2 regions of the Kosakonia sp. MUSA4 genome follow, and region 1 is predicted to be linked to the other one. Evidence: predicted binding sites of a transcription regulator. Region 1 holds the regulator's gene; the other holds the start of a gene.

Region 1 (7,372 bases):
AATAAATTGGCTGTGCGTGACCCACAGCTTCATATCTTCCAGATAACGGGTGTTAAAGCCGGGTTCCTGCATTGCCTGATTGAGCGAGTTAAACAGTGCATTATGTGCCTGGTTGACGCGCATACGCTGCCAGGCGAGCGGCGTGGGCTGCGGGTCATCGCTGAGGATCAGGCGAATTGCCTGCTGGTCTGTTTCCAGCGCGTCGTGGGCATTCTGGCGCAGCAGACCGCTTTGCCATTGCGGCCACAACCAGACCATACCACCAAAGGCGATCAGGCAGCCAATTAAGGTATCGATTAGCCGCGCGACAATAAATTCTTCGCCGTTTAAGGTCAGCAGTTGCAATGAGTACACCGCGGTAATGGTAAAGCCGACCATCGCCCAGCCGTAACTTTTGCGGATAATCAGATAACTGACCAGCGTAATCAATAACATGGCTGTCAGCGTAAAACCGAGCGGAACATGAAAGTGCAACGTGATCCCGGCGATCACCAGCCCGGCAAGGGTTCCTGCCGCCCGGTGGACAATGCGCACGCGTGTCGCGCCATAACCATTTTGCGTGACAAACATAATCGTCATCATGATCCAGTAGGGCTTCGGCAGATGCAGGGCGCTGCCCATCAGGCTGGCAATACTGAGCATTACGCTGATGCGCGCCGCATTACGCAGCGCGGCGGATTTCAGGGATAAATAGCTTTTCAGCGCCGGGAGCAATGGCAATCGACGCTGCTTCTCCGCCATCAGATCGCGGATGTACAGAGGCCGCTGCGTACGCAGTACGCGGGCGATGCGGCTAAAGTGCCAGGCGCAGAACTGGCCTACCGGATTATCCGGGTGCTGGCGGGCGATTTTTTCCAGCGCGCCGATTTGCTTTTCCATAGTGAAACGCGTCGGATAACGATGGTAGAGAATGTCGTCCGCCAGCACGCGTAAACGGGCGGCGACGGTCTGCGCATTCCAGCGGATAACCTGCTCGGCGTGGGTTTGTTCAACCAGTTTTTGTACTTCTTCCGGCTGGTGCAGGCTGACGGAAATATGCTCCTGCAAATCCAGCGCGACCTGGAAAACGCGCAGCAGGCGTTTGTAGTCGTTATGCTGATTGGCCGCCAGCATATGCAATTGTTGGTAGCACTGGCTTATCATATCCACCGCTTTTTGCTGGCGTGCAAGCAGCGGCGGCAGGGCTTTTTCCGGATCGGCATGCTGCGTCAGCAGGCTGTATTTGGCTTCGCAATAATCAGCCAGTTGCCGGTAGAGCAGGCTTAACGATTCGCGCAGTGGTTGTTCCCGCCACATCCAGAACCAGAACCAGTTAAACAGCCCGTACCATAGTGTGCCCAGCGCGTAAATCAGCAGCGGCTCCCACACCGGCATATTCCCGGCGAGGCTGAGCGTGAAGATGGCGGCAATCAGCGAGGCGGGCAGTAAGCGCCCGTGCAATGCGCTGATCTCAGCCGTGACGCCCAGTAGCAGGGTCAGCATGGTAAAGATCAGCGGCAGCGGAAGATCTTCCGCCAGCAACAATTGCACCGCCAGGCTGCTACCCGCAAACAGACAGCCGCCAATAATCAGGCGCTTAAAGAAACGCTTATGCGGCGTGTCGAGACCGGCAATATTGCAGCAAGCGGGAACGAGTGAGAAAAGCAGGCCCTGTTGCAGATGGCCGACTATCAGGCCAATCGCCACAGGCAGACATAACACCAGCGTTTGTCGCAGTGCGTAGTTGATTTCGGGGTGATAAATCAGCCTGCGCCACATGAGGAGAGAAAAACGGCGCGCCGGATAAACGATGCGCCGTTTTACGGATTAACGTGTTCCGTATACCACGATGGTTTTACCGTGGGCGGAGATCAGGTTCTGATCTTCCAGCATTTTCAGGATGCGGCCGACAGTCTCACGGGAGCAACCAACGATTTGGCCAATCTCCTGGCGAGTAATTTTAATCTGCATGCCGTCCGGGTGAGTCATTGCGTCCGGCTGTTTTGCCAGATTCAGCAGCGTCTGCGCGATACGGCCCGTTACGTCCAGGAACGCCAGGTTGCCGACTTTCTCCGAGGTCACCTGAAGGCGACGCGCCATCTGCGAGGAGAGGCGCATCAGAATATCCGGGTTCACCTGGATAAGCTGACGGAATTTTTTGTAGGAAATTTCGGCGACTTCACAAGCGGTCTTGGCGCGTACCCAGGCACTGCGCTCCTGACCTTCTTCGAACAAGCCCAGTTCACCGATAAAATCACCCTGATTAAGGTAAGAGAGAATCATCTCTTTACCTTCCTCATCCTTGATTAGCACTGCCACTGAGCCTTTAACGATGTAATACAGCGTTTCCGCTTTTTCACCCTGGTGAATCAGCGTGCTCTTCGACGGGTACTTATGAATGTGGCAATGAGACAAGAACCATTCGAGAGTCGGGTCTGTTTGCGGTTTGCCAAGCACCATGCGCGGTTATCCTCTGTTATAAGCTGGCTCCGAAAGCGGGGATGTAGGTTTCAGCCTGCTTCCGGGGTTGCAATCAAAGCTTCTCATGTCCTGAGAAGTGGGCCGTCAGGGTTATCTGCGGCCTCTAATCTACGATGTCATGCATACATGCGTAACATCCATTTATCTTTGTAGCATCCAGATTGTTTTAGCATAGGTTTTCACGCCTGTCTCCTGGTGTCTCGCTTCAGCATGACGCAGGTCGCCTTCCGTTGCGAGTTTTGTTATGTACGCGTAATCTGTGGAGAAAATTACTACTCCGGAGTGAATAAAATGCAGGCACGTGTGAAATGGGTTGAAGGGTTGACCTTCCTGGGTGAGTCCGCATCTGGCCACCAAATTCTGATGGACGGTAATTCCGGGGATAAAGCGCCAAGCCCGATGGAGATGGTGCTGATGGCGGCGGGCGGTTGCAGCGCAATTGACGTCGTTTCCATCCTGCAGAAAGGGCGCCACGACGTGACCGACTGCGAAGTGAAGCTGACTTCCGAGCGCCGTGAAGAAGCGCCGCGTCTGTTTACGCACATCAATCTGCACTTTATCGTCACCGGCAAAGCGCTGAAAGACGCGGCAGTTTCCCGCGCGGTGGATCTGTCGGCGGAAAAATATTGCTCTGTAGCGTTGATGCTGGAGAAGGCCGTGAAGATCACCCACTCCTACGAAGTTATCGAAGCCTGATGCCCTGGCCCGGCAATCGGCTTGCCGGGCTACTTAATCTTTTTCCCTTCCATCAGCCGTTGCACCAGCGGCGTCATAATCAATTCCATCGCCAGCCCCATCTTGCCGCCCGGTACCACCAGTGTATCCATATGGGAAATAAACGAACCTTGCAGCATCGCCAACAGCCACGGGTAATCAATGCCTTGCAAATTCTGGAAGTGAATGACCACAAAGCTTTCATCCAGCGACGGAATGCCTTTTGCGGCGAAAGGGTTAGACGTATCGACCGTCGGCACGCGCTGAAAGTTGATGTGCGTACGGGAAAACTGCGGGGTGATAAAGTTGATGTAATCTTCCATCGAACGAACCACCGAATCCATCACCGCTTCACGGGAGTGTCCGCGTTCGCTGGTATCGCGAATCAGTTTCTGGATCCACTCCAGGTTGACGATCGGCACCACGCCAACCAGTAAATCAACATGGCGCGCCACGTCATTTTGCGGGGTCACTACGCCGCCGTGCAGCCCTTCATAAAACAGCACGTCGGTGGGTTCCGGCAGCGGTTGCCAGGGCGTAAACGTGCCCGGCACCTGATTCCACGGCACCGCTTCATCGTAGGTATGCAGATATTTACGCGTTTGCCCGGTTCCGCTCTGGCCATATTCGCTAAAGGTTTGTTCAAGCAGGCTGAAGTCATTGGCATCCGGGCCAAAGTAACTGATATGCCGCCCAAGATCGCGGGCTTTGCGGATCGCCATATCCATTTCCGGACGGGTAAAGCGATGGAAGCTGTCTCCTTCCACTTCTGCGGCGTGCATATTGAGCTGGGCGAAGATTTTACGGAAGGCGACGCTGGTGGTGGTGGTTCCCGCGCCGCTGGAGCCAGTAACGGCGATGACCGGATGTTTGGCAGACATAGCAACTCCCTGAATAAAACTGTGTTTGCAGTATAGTCAGCCGCCATCTACCCGGTTAATCGTGAAACTGCCCCCGCGGCATAATGTTTACCGTCTCGTGCAGTTCCGACCACACCAGTACAGCTTCACCGCGTTGCAGTTGACGTTTAACGTCAGCGACCTTTTGTTCTAGCGAACGTTCATGTTCACCATAATCGGTGCCTTCGCGCAAGACAAAGCTCTCAATCAGATTGTTCAGCGTGTCGGCGTCAATCTCTTGCCAGGGAATAATCATGATGTTCTCAGCCAGGGGGAAAGCCAGTCCGGAATGCGCTTTTCCAGCCACATTTCTGGTCGGCGCAGCGTACCGCCGACAAAACCGACATGACCGCCGTGTTCTGTCAGTTGGTACTCAATATTCGGCGGTAAATGGCCGGCATCCGGAATAACGTTATGATCCATAAACGGATCGTCTTTGGCGTGAATGATCAGCGTCGGTTTACGGATCAACGGCAACTGCGGCATGGCGCTACAGCGGCGATAGTAATCCAGCGCATCAGCAAAGCCGTGGATCTTGGCGGTGATCAGATCGTCAAACTCGCGGATACGCCGCACTTTCCGCAGCGCAGGCAGCGTCGTTGGCAGCGAGCCGGGGTAGGCTCTTAATTTGCGTGCGGCGTTCGCTTTCAGCAAATTCAGCAGGTAACGCTGATAAAAGCGGGAAAACCCTTTTTCCATATGATAGCTGCACGCTTCCAGCATCAATGGCGCAGAGACGATCACGGCTGCATCAACGGGAAGAGAATCATCGGCTCTGGCTAACAGGCAGCCGAGCATATTGCCGCCCAGCGAATAGCCTACCGCCGCGGTCGGCGCCGGGCCGAAGGTTTCTGGCAGCCAGCGTAAAAACCAGGTGCCATCTTCGGTTTCGCCGGAGTGGTAGATGCGGTTCAGGCGGTTGGGAATGCCGCTACAGCCGCGAAAATGCATCACCACGCCCAGCCAGCCGCGCTCTTTTGCTGCATGGATCAGACCATGCGCATACGGGCTGTGCAGGCTACCTTCCAGGCCGTGAAACACGACCAGACGCGGTTTGTGTTTTGCCTGCCCGGGCTCTTCGCTCCAGGCGAGATCGACGAAGTCGCCGTCCGGCAGCTCCAGGCGCTGCCACCAGGGATCAAACTGTAAGCGGCGGCGTAGAATGCGAGGCAGCATCGTTTGTAGATGCGGATTCCGCGCACCCGGCATCGGATGAAAGTTGTGCGAATCTTCCTGATTTTCAAGAAGATTTGCAGGTGTAATATCTGCCATCGTGTTAAATCATCTCAAGAAACTGACGCTTATTATACTTGCGAATATTTAAGCTGTTTAATACTTTGCTGCTGTTGTACCGTATTACGCTCTACGGACAGCCTTATAACGATTTAATAAATCAGCAATTTTATTCCATTACTGCTGTCCGCTTTTCACTCATTGAGGACTCATTGGATGACGGAAAATACCTCGCTTGACCTTGCGGCGCCACAGCAACTCAATCAGGCAATTAACGACTTACCCGGCAGTGAAAATTTAACCCCAGCCGAGCAAACGCAAATCCAGAATATCGTTGCAGAAATTAATATTAACGATCCGGTGTTCTCGCTGGCCTTTGGCGCCAAAACCATGAACAGCATCTCGCAGTTTTCTGAATCGCTGATGCAGGAAGTCCGGGCAAAAGACGCTGGCGTGATTGGCGCGCAGCTGACCGATCTACTGATGAAAATCAAGCAGGTGGATATCAGCGCCTTCGAGCAAAAACCAGGTTTCCTCGCTTCACTACCGCTGTTGGGATCGCTGTTTAACCGGATCGAGCGCACCATGCTGGAGTACCAGACGCTGGCGAAGCAGGTCGATACCATCACCGAAAAGCTGAATGAAGCGATGGTCGATCTGCTGCGTAATATCTCGGTTCTGGAGATCCTCTTTGATCGTAACCGCGACGTTTTTCAGCAAATTACGCTGCATATCATTGCCGGCAAGCAAAAGCTGGAGCAGATCAAACAGAACGAACTACCCGTTTTGCAGGCGCAGGCGACAACCGATCCGATGAACGCACAGCGCCTTCGGGATCTACTGGAGGGTATTCAGCGCTTTGAGCGTCGTCTGCATGATTTGATGCTGTCGCGCACCATTGCGATGCAGTCCGCGCCGCAAATCCGCCTGATGCAAAGTAACAGCCAGTCCCTGGCGGAAAAGATCCAGAGCAGCATTCTTTCCACTATTCCTGTCTGGAAGAGCCAGATTGCGCTGTCGATGTCACTACAGACTCAGCGTCAGGCGGCAAAGCTGCAAAAAGACGTGGCCGATACGACCAACGACTTACTGCGCCGCAATGCGGAAATGCTGCAAACCGGAACGCTGGAAACAGCGCGTGAAGTGGAGCGTTCGGTAGTGGATATCGAAACCCTGCGTGAGGTGCAGACGCGGTTGCTCAGCACCATTGAAGACTCCGTGAAGATCGCTACCGATGCGCGCCAGCGCAGAGCCGAGGTGGAAAAAGAGTTGGTCACGATGGAAAACGATCTGCGTAGCCGCCTGGCGTCTATTGCCAACGGCGCGGTGCGTCAGCAGTAAGGCGGGAGAAAGACGATGTTCGATAAAGCAGGAATGCGGCTGGATACTATTTATAGCAAGCGTTTGAATCGGGTCGCTCTCCAGCTACTTATGTTTTTTATTGGAGCGATGTATGCCACTTATTTTGCTCCGTACGCCACGCAGGCTAATACAGGGCTGGGTAGTGAAGCGGGCGGGATAGAAACGAGCTTCGCTGCGGTGGACTGGTTTTGTTTTATTTTGCTCTGCCGCACGTTGTTCTTCGATCGTATCGCGCTGAGTGTCGGGATGCTGGCGGGCTTTTGCTGGCTTTTTGTGGGCGATGCGGTAGCGCTGCCATTTTGGGCAGGAACAATGGCGCTGTTGGTGCACATCTACAGAAGCGGGTGGAGCAAACTGGGTAAAATCCACATCTGGTATCTGTTTTTATGGTTCTCGGCCGCGTTGAAGTATGGCTCGATCTATGAATACACCGCACATCCTGTTTACCTGACGCTGTTTGCCTTGTTATTTGCCGGATACCTCCTGTACGAGCTGGCGCTGAAAGTTAACGCCCGCCGGCAACAGGACCGGTTGGCAATGTTTGCCGAAGCGGAAAGAGAGAAAGAAAAACTGGCTGATTCGGATAAAGCGCTGACGCAGCGGATATCTCGTCTGGAACAAATCAGCAATCTGCCAGGACCGCTACTGATCGAGCTTGCTCAAATCATTCATTCGGCGCAGCAGATTGTGGTGTGCATGAAGAC
Region 2 (7,372 bases), 1.3 Mb from region 1:
GTCGTTGTAGAGGATCTCCATATCGAAACCGCTGGCCCGACGGGCGATGGCCTGGCCGATATTGCCCATACCGAAGATGCCAATGCATTTGCCGCTGACCTGCGTTGCCAGCGCTGGCGCGGAGGTTAACCAGCGCCCCTCGCGGACAAAACGATCGCCCTGGCAGAGTTGACGCGCCCCCGCCAGCAGCAACCCCATCGCCAGATCGGCCACCCCTTGCGTTAACACGCCAGAGGTGATGGTGACAGCAATATTGCGTTTACGGGTGTAGTGCAGATCAACCGCATCGGTGCCTACGCCGAACAGCGCCACCAGCCCCACCTGCGGTAATGCTTCGAGAACATGATTGGTTACGCCGATATCGCCACGCGTCACCACCACCTGAATGTCGGCCCCAACGCGTTGCAGAAAAGCCTCTGCGTCAGCTTGTTCATAAAGGCGATGCACCGTGAAAGTAGTGGAGAGGCGATCGAGCAGGCTGTCTACAACAGGAGCGATCAGCAGTACGGTCTGGTTAGTTTTTGTATTCATCGTGATACCTGTTTGAAAGTTTCAGTACGTCCTGCGTCTTATCAAACGGGTTTTCGGCGGGTATTTTTGCGATCTCCATCACGCTGAATTGTGTTAAAAAAGCGTGTTACCTTCTTCGTGATCGGCACGGGTAAAATGCCGCATTCCCCCCTGAAAAGGTGCGACATAAGCACAACAAAATACTAACAACAGCCCGCACGACAGAAAGGTTAGATGGTTTCGCCCATCGACAGGCGATAGTGCAGATCGACGTGTTCAATGGTTGGCAATCCTTTGATTTTCTTGAGCAGGATTTCGGTCGCGACCTTTCCCATCTCGAAGCGCGGGGTCAAAACGCTGGCCAGACGCGGGCTGATAACCTGCCCAATCTCCAGACCGTGGAACCCGGCAATCGCGATCTCAGCAGGCACTTTGATCCCGGAAGTAAGGCACTCCTGTAACACCCCAACGGCAAGGTCGTCGTTGGTACATAAAATACCGTCCATATCCGGGTACATTTGCCGCGCCAGCGTCATCATGCCGGTGCCGATAGAAATCGAGGACACCTTATTTGGCGCAATCCGCCCGACCGGTAAACCCTGCGCTTCCATCGCCTGGCAGTAACCGTTATAGCGCTGCTCGTCGCGCACGTCAGACATCGAGCCGAAGTAGATAATGCGCCGCTTGCCGCTGGCCAGCAGCATCGTGGTCATATCAAAACCAGCCTTCATATTGTCGAAACCGACATTGATACGATCGGCATTCGACGACAGCCCCATCACCTCGGCAATCGGAATTTTGGCCGCTTTCAGATACTTCTCCGCCCGCAGACTATGAACCGACTCAGTAAGCAGCAACCCTTTGACATTAAAGGCTAAAACCGTAGCAATTTGCTCCTCTTCGCGCTGGCTGTCGTAGTCATAATTGACCACCAGCGTCTGGTAGCCCTGCGCAGAAGTGACCGATTCAATTCCCGCGAGCAAGTCGGCAAAGATTTGATTATTAAAAGAGGGGATCAGCACGCCGATGCGCGGCAGCACGTTGGCAGACATCGCCGGGTTATCCGGATCGGGTTGGTAACCCACTTCGGCAATGACACTGGCGATACGCTCGGCCGTGTCGGGCTTCACCTTCTCCGGCGTGCGCAGATAGCGGCTGACCGTCATTTTAGTTACGCCCGCCAGCGCAGCGATATCATGCAAAGTAATACGTTGTGCCTTCATGGTTGCTACCTGTCCTGACGCCAGCCCGAGCCCGTTATTATGCCCCTTGTCGCCGGAAAAGAGAATTGCCCAACTGCGCTGCAATGCGCGGTTAACCGCCGGATTGCCCTCAGTTTTCCGCCCTGCTTCACACTAAAAGTAACCCCTTTTCGTAACATGGATTTGAGTGATCTACGTCACAGTTCAGCCAGGGTAAAAACCGTGAGATAGGGGCTACATCATTCGCTCAGGAAATAACAATGAACGATCTTTTCAGTTTAAACGGCAAACGCATTTTAATTACCGGCTCAGGTCAGGGGATCGGTTTTGTTATGGCGCAGGGGCTGGCGCAGTACGGCGCGGAAATCATCATTAACGATATCTCGGCGGAACGCGCCGAACAAGCCGCGATGAAACTACGCGATGAAGGCGCAACCGCGCATGTCGCGGTATTCAACGTGACCGATGCCGAATCTGTTGAGCAGGCGATTGACGATATTGAACGCCATATCGGCGCCATCGACGTGCTGTTCAATAACGCAGGCATCCAGCGGCGTCATCCTTTTACCGAGTTCCCGGTGGATGAGTGGAACGCGGTTATTGCCGTTAACCAGACCGCCGTTTTCCTGGTGTCGCAGGCTGTCGCTAAACGCATGATGGCGCGCCAGCAGGGCAAAATCGTCAATATCTGCTCAATGCAGAGTGAACTGGGCCGCGACACCATTACGCCATATGCCGCCGCGAAAGGCGCAGTGAAAATGCTGACGCGCGGCATGTGCGTCGAACTGGCGCGCCACAATATTCAGGTCAACGGGATTGCGCCTGGCTATTTTAAAACCGCCATGACGCAGGCGTTGGTGGATGACAAAGCGTTCACCAACTGGCTATGCAAACGCACCCCTGCCGCTCGCTGGGGCGATCCGCAGGAACTGGTTGGCGCCGCAGTGTTTCTCTCCTCCAAAGCCTCCGACTTCGTTAACGGGCATTTACTGTTCGTCGATGGCGGCATGCTGGTTGCGGTGTAAGGAGCGCACGATGACTGGTCAGTGCGTGATTTTAATGGGCGTCTCCGGTACCGGGAAAAGCACGGTAGGTCTGGCGCTTGCGCAGGCAATGCAGGCGAAGTTTATCGATGGTGACGATCTGCATCCCCGACAGAACATTCGTAAAATGGCCTCGGGCCAGGCATTGGATGATGATGATCGCCTGCCGTGGCTGGAACGCCTTTCCGACGTTATTTTTAGTCTGGAACAAAAAAATGAATCTGGCGTGCTGGTCTGCTCGGCGCTGAAAAAACGTTATCGCGACCAGCTTCGCAGCGGGAACAGCAATCTCTGTTTTCTCTGGCTCCGGGGCGATTACACCTGCGTGCTGGAAAGAATGCGCCAGCGTCAGGGGCATTTTATGCCCGAAGCGCTGCTGCAAAGCCAGTTCGCCGCGCTGGAAGTTCCCGCTGATGACGAACCCGACATTCTGGCGGTGGATATCACACCGCCGGTGGCCACGATTGTTTCGCAAAGCCTTTCCCTGTTACAAAACTACGTTAACCAGGATGTCCCTGCATGATCATTGATACCTTATCCGCTGGCGCGGTGAATCCGCTCTATCCGGCAATTATTCGCCAGACGCTCCAGGCCATTCTCGATAAGAAACCGCACTCACTGGCGGCGGGAAAATATCCGTTGCAGGGCGACAGCGTTTTCTTCTCAGTGGTTGAAGGGCATACCCGGCTGCTGGCTGAGCAGCGCCCGGAATTTCATCGTCAATATATTGATATCCATATTGTATTAAGCGGCGAAGAGGTGGTTGGCGCAGGCGTGACCGGCTTGCCGCTTGAACTTAGCGAGCCGTTTAATAATGCGAACGATCTCGGTTTTTGTCAGCACATTGCCAGCGAGACGCTGATTCATTTACAGCCTGAAGAACTGGCAATTATCTTCCCGCTGGAGCTGCACCGCCCGATGTCCAGCCTGACGTCGCCCGCCGCGCTGCGTAAAATCGTGGTGAAAATCGACGCGGCGCTGCTGAAATAAGCGCATAAAAAAGTCCCGCCGTAGCGGGACTCCTTCTCACAGCAAGGCAAACCGGATTAGTTATCCAGCTCGCTCATGTTTTTCACCTGATCGCGATTAATCTGCTCGGTTTTACCGGTTTCGGCATTTTTATAGGAAACCAGCCCGGTGTCATCATCCACCTTCGGCTTACCATCGGTCACAATGGTGCGGCCATCCGTGGTGCGAACAGCCTGATTTGAAGAACAACCGGCAACGGTAAACAGCGCTGCGGCAGTAAAAATCGACGTCATCAGAAGTTTGTTCATTTGCATGGTTATCTCCCTGCTTTCAGTGAATTTCATTCGTCTGTTAACCTATTTTAGGTTAACTCACTGTAAGCGTGAGGAAATGCAGAACCTTCTGAAGATTGGCAATAACAGAAAGGTGTTGTAGGCCGGATAAAGCAACGCCGCCATCCGGCGACCAACCGCAACGCGGGATCAGGATCATGCCTGATGGCGCTTCGCTTATCAGGCCTACAGAACGTAGAAGTCGGGAAAGGAAAACCGGCCCGCGAAACGGGCCGGTGTCAGGCTTACTTGCGGATTTGCGCGTGCATTTCCTGCACGGAAATCACTTTCTCGGTAGCATCCGCATTCAGCGCCATCGCGGTGGCGAAGCCGCCGTTCAGCGTGGTGTCGTAATGCACTTTGTATTGCAGCGCGCTGCGGCGAATCAGTTTGGAATCCTCAATCGCCTGGCGGCCTGCCGTGGTGTTGATGATGTAGGTGTACTCGCCATTCTTGATACGATCCTGAATGTGCGGGCGACCTTCATGCACTTTGTTCACCAGACGCGGGTTGATACCGGCTTCGCCCAGCACAATCGCTGTGCCGTGGGTTGCATCCAGTTCAAAGCCCTGTTTCAGCAGCTTAGCCGCCAGATCCACCACGCGCTCTTTATCGCCTTCGCGAACAGAGAGCAGCGCGCGACCGTATTTCTTCATCGTCGAGTTGCTGCCGAGCTGTGCTTTGGCAAATGCTTCAGCAAAGGTGCGCCCGACGCCCATCACTTCACCGGTAGAGCGCATTTCTGGCCCTAACAGCGGGTCAACGCCAGGGAACTTGTTAAACGGCAGCACCACCTCTTTCACTGAGTAGTACGGCGGGATGATTTCTTTAGTGTGGCCCTGCTGCGCCAGCGTTTTGCCGGTCATCACGCGCGCTGCCACTTTCGCTAACTGCACGCCGGTCGCCTTGGAGACGAACGGTACGGTACGCGCCGCACGCGGGTTTACCTCAATCAGGTAAACTTCGTTGTCTTTCACCGCGAACTGCACGTTCATCAGACCGCGAACCTGCAACTCGAACGCCAGTTTCTGCACCTGCTGGCGCATGACGTCCTGAATTTCCTGGCTCAGCGTGTAAGCCGGCAGAGAGCAGGCGGAGTCGCCGGAGTGAACGCCCGCTTGTTCGATGTGCTCCATGATGCCGCCAATCAGCACCATTTCACCATCGCAGATGGCATCAACATCCACTTCCACCGCATCATCGAGGAAACGGTCAAGCAGAACCGGCGCATCGTTGGAAACGCTGACCGCCGTCATAAAGTAGCGACGCAGGTCGACTTCGTCATAGACGATTTCCATCGCGCGGCCGCCCAGCACGTAGGATGGGCGCACCACCAGCGGGTAACCAATCTCTTTCGCCTTTTCTATAGCCTGCTCAATCGCCGTGACGGTGGCGTTTGCTGGCTGTTTCAGCTTCAGACGGTCAACCGCCTGCTGGAAGCGCTCACGGTCTTCCGCACGGTCAATCGCATCCGGGCTGGTACCGATAACCGGCACGCCTGCGGCTTCCAGCGCACGCGCCAGTTTCAGCGGTGTCTGGCCGCCATACTGCACGATGACGCCTTTTGGCTTCTCTACGCGAACGATTTCCAGCACATCTTCGAAGGTCACCGGCTCAAAGTAGAGGCGATCAGAGGTGTCGTAATCGGTCGAAACGGTTTCCGGGTTACAGTTAACCATAATGGTTTCGTAACCGTCTTCACGCAGTGCCAGCGACGCATGTACGCAGCAGTAGTCGAATTCAATGCCCTGGCCGATACGGTTTGGACCGCCGCCCAGCACCATGATTTTTTCGCGATCCTGGCTCGGGTTAGCTTCGCACTCATCTTCATAAGTGGAGTACATATAGGCCGTATCCGTGGCGAACTCTGCTGCACAGGTATCCACACGTTTGTAGACCGGGTGCAGATCGTACTGATCGCGCAGTTTGCGGATTTCCGCTTCGCGTACGCCAACCAGTTTCGCCAGACGCGCATCGGCAAAGCCTTTACGTTTCAGGGTGCGCAGGAAGTCTGCGTCCAGACCGTTAATGCCCACCGCAGCAACCTGCTCTTCCAGACGCACCAGCTCTTCAATCTGCACCAGGAACCAGCGGTCAATATTGGTCAGGTTAAACACGCCGTCGATGGAGAGACCCGCACGGAATGCATCGGCGATGTACCAGATACGCTCTGCGCCTGCGTCTTTCAGTTCGCGGCGGATTTTGGTCAGCGCTTCCGGATCGTCAAGGCTCACTTTCGGGTCAAAACCGGTCGCGCCTACTTCCAGACCGCGCAGCGCTTTCTGCATCGATTCCTGCTGCGTGCGGCCAATGGCCATCACTTCACCGACGGATTTCATCTGCGTGGTCAGACGGTCATTGGCGCCGACAAATTTCTCGAAGTTGAAGCGAGGGATCTTGGTTACAACGTAGTCGATGGACGGTTCGAACGACGCCGGAGTACGGCCGCCGGTGATGTCGTTCATCAACTCATCCAGCGTATAACCCACCGCCAGCTTGGCTGCCACTTTCGCAATCGGGAAGCCGGTCGCTTTTGAGGCCAGCGCAGAAGAGCGGGATACGCGCGGGTTCATTTCAATCACTATCAGACGACCGTTTTTCGGGTTCACCGCGAACTGTACGTTGGAGCCACCGGTTTCCACCCCGATTTCACGCAGTACCGCCATCGAGGCGTTACGCATGATTTGGTACTCTTTATCGGTCAGGGTCTGTGCTGGCGCCACGGTGATGGAGTCACCGGTGTGGATCCCCATGGCGTCGAAGTTTTCAATGGAACAGACAATGATGCAGTTGTCGTTTTTATCACGCACCACTTCCATCTCGTACTCTTTCCAGCCAATCAGCGATTCATCAATCAGCAGCTCATTGGTTGGCGAGAGATCCAGCCCGCGGGCGCAAATCTCTTCAAACTCTTCACGGTTATAGGCGATGCCGCCACCGGTGCCGCCCATGGTAAAGGAAGGACGGATGATGCACGGGAAACCCACGTCAGCCGCGACGGCCAGCGCTTCGTCCATGGTATGTGCGATACCGGAACGCGCGGTGTCGAGACCGATTTTCTTCATCGCGATGTCGAAACGACGGCGATCTTCTGCTTTATCAATCGCATCAGCGGTCGCGCCAATCATGGTGACGCCAAACTCTTCCAGCACGCCCTGACGTTCCAGTTCCAGCGCGCAGTTCAGCGCGGTTTGACCGCCCATGGTTGGCAGTACGGCATCCGGACGCTCTTTTTCGATGATTTTGCGTACCACTTCCCAGTGGATTGGCTCGATATAAGTGGCGTCCGCCATCTCCGGGTCGGTCATGATCGTCG

What was found. Region 1 encodes CRP, which controls carbon source genes, mostly activating them, when cyclic AMP is high. Its sites were predicted from a motif close to ATGTGANNNNNNTCACAT; they were not measured.
Region 2: idnO (gluconate 5-dehydrogenase) is a predicted target of CRP. The motif match lies at 1,898-1,915, and genes of this name have one in related genera.

The regions. Positions count from the first base shown of each region.
Region 1 covers NZ_CP025697.1:4,995,081-5,002,452, reverse strand. Annotated here, with positions in the region: gene C0557_RS23895 (YccS/YhfK family putative transporter) at 1-1,758, opposite strand, end outside; gene crp (cAMP-activated global transcriptional regulator CRP) at 1,807-2,439, opposite strand; gene C0557_RS23885 (OsmC family protein) at 2,752-3,156, shown strand; gene C0557_RS23880 (phosphoribulokinase) at 3,186-4,055, opposite strand; gene C0557_RS23875 (YheU family protein) at 4,111-4,329, opposite strand; gene C0557_RS23870 (hydrolase) at 4,326-5,345, opposite strand; gene C0557_RS23865 (toxic anion resistance protein) at 5,523-6,647, shown strand; gene C0557_RS23860 (5-bromo-4-chloroindolyl phosphate hydrolysis family protein) at 6,663-7,372, shown strand, end outside.
Region 2 covers NZ_CP025697.1:580,715-588,086, reverse strand. Annotated here, with positions in the region: gene C0557_RS02805 (2-hydroxyacid dehydrogenase) at 1-531, opposite strand, end outside; gene C0557_RS02800 (LacI family DNA-binding transcriptional regulator) at 741-1,733, opposite strand; gene idnO (gluconate 5-dehydrogenase) at 1,973-2,737, shown strand; gene C0557_RS02790 (gluconokinase) at 2,748-3,278, shown strand; gene C0557_RS02785 (YhcH/YjgK/YiaL family protein) at 3,275-3,745, shown strand; gene C0557_RS02780 (YgdI/YgdR family lipoprotein) at 3,802-4,032, opposite strand; gene carB (carbamoyl-phosphate synthase large subunit) at 4,302-7,372, opposite strand, start outside.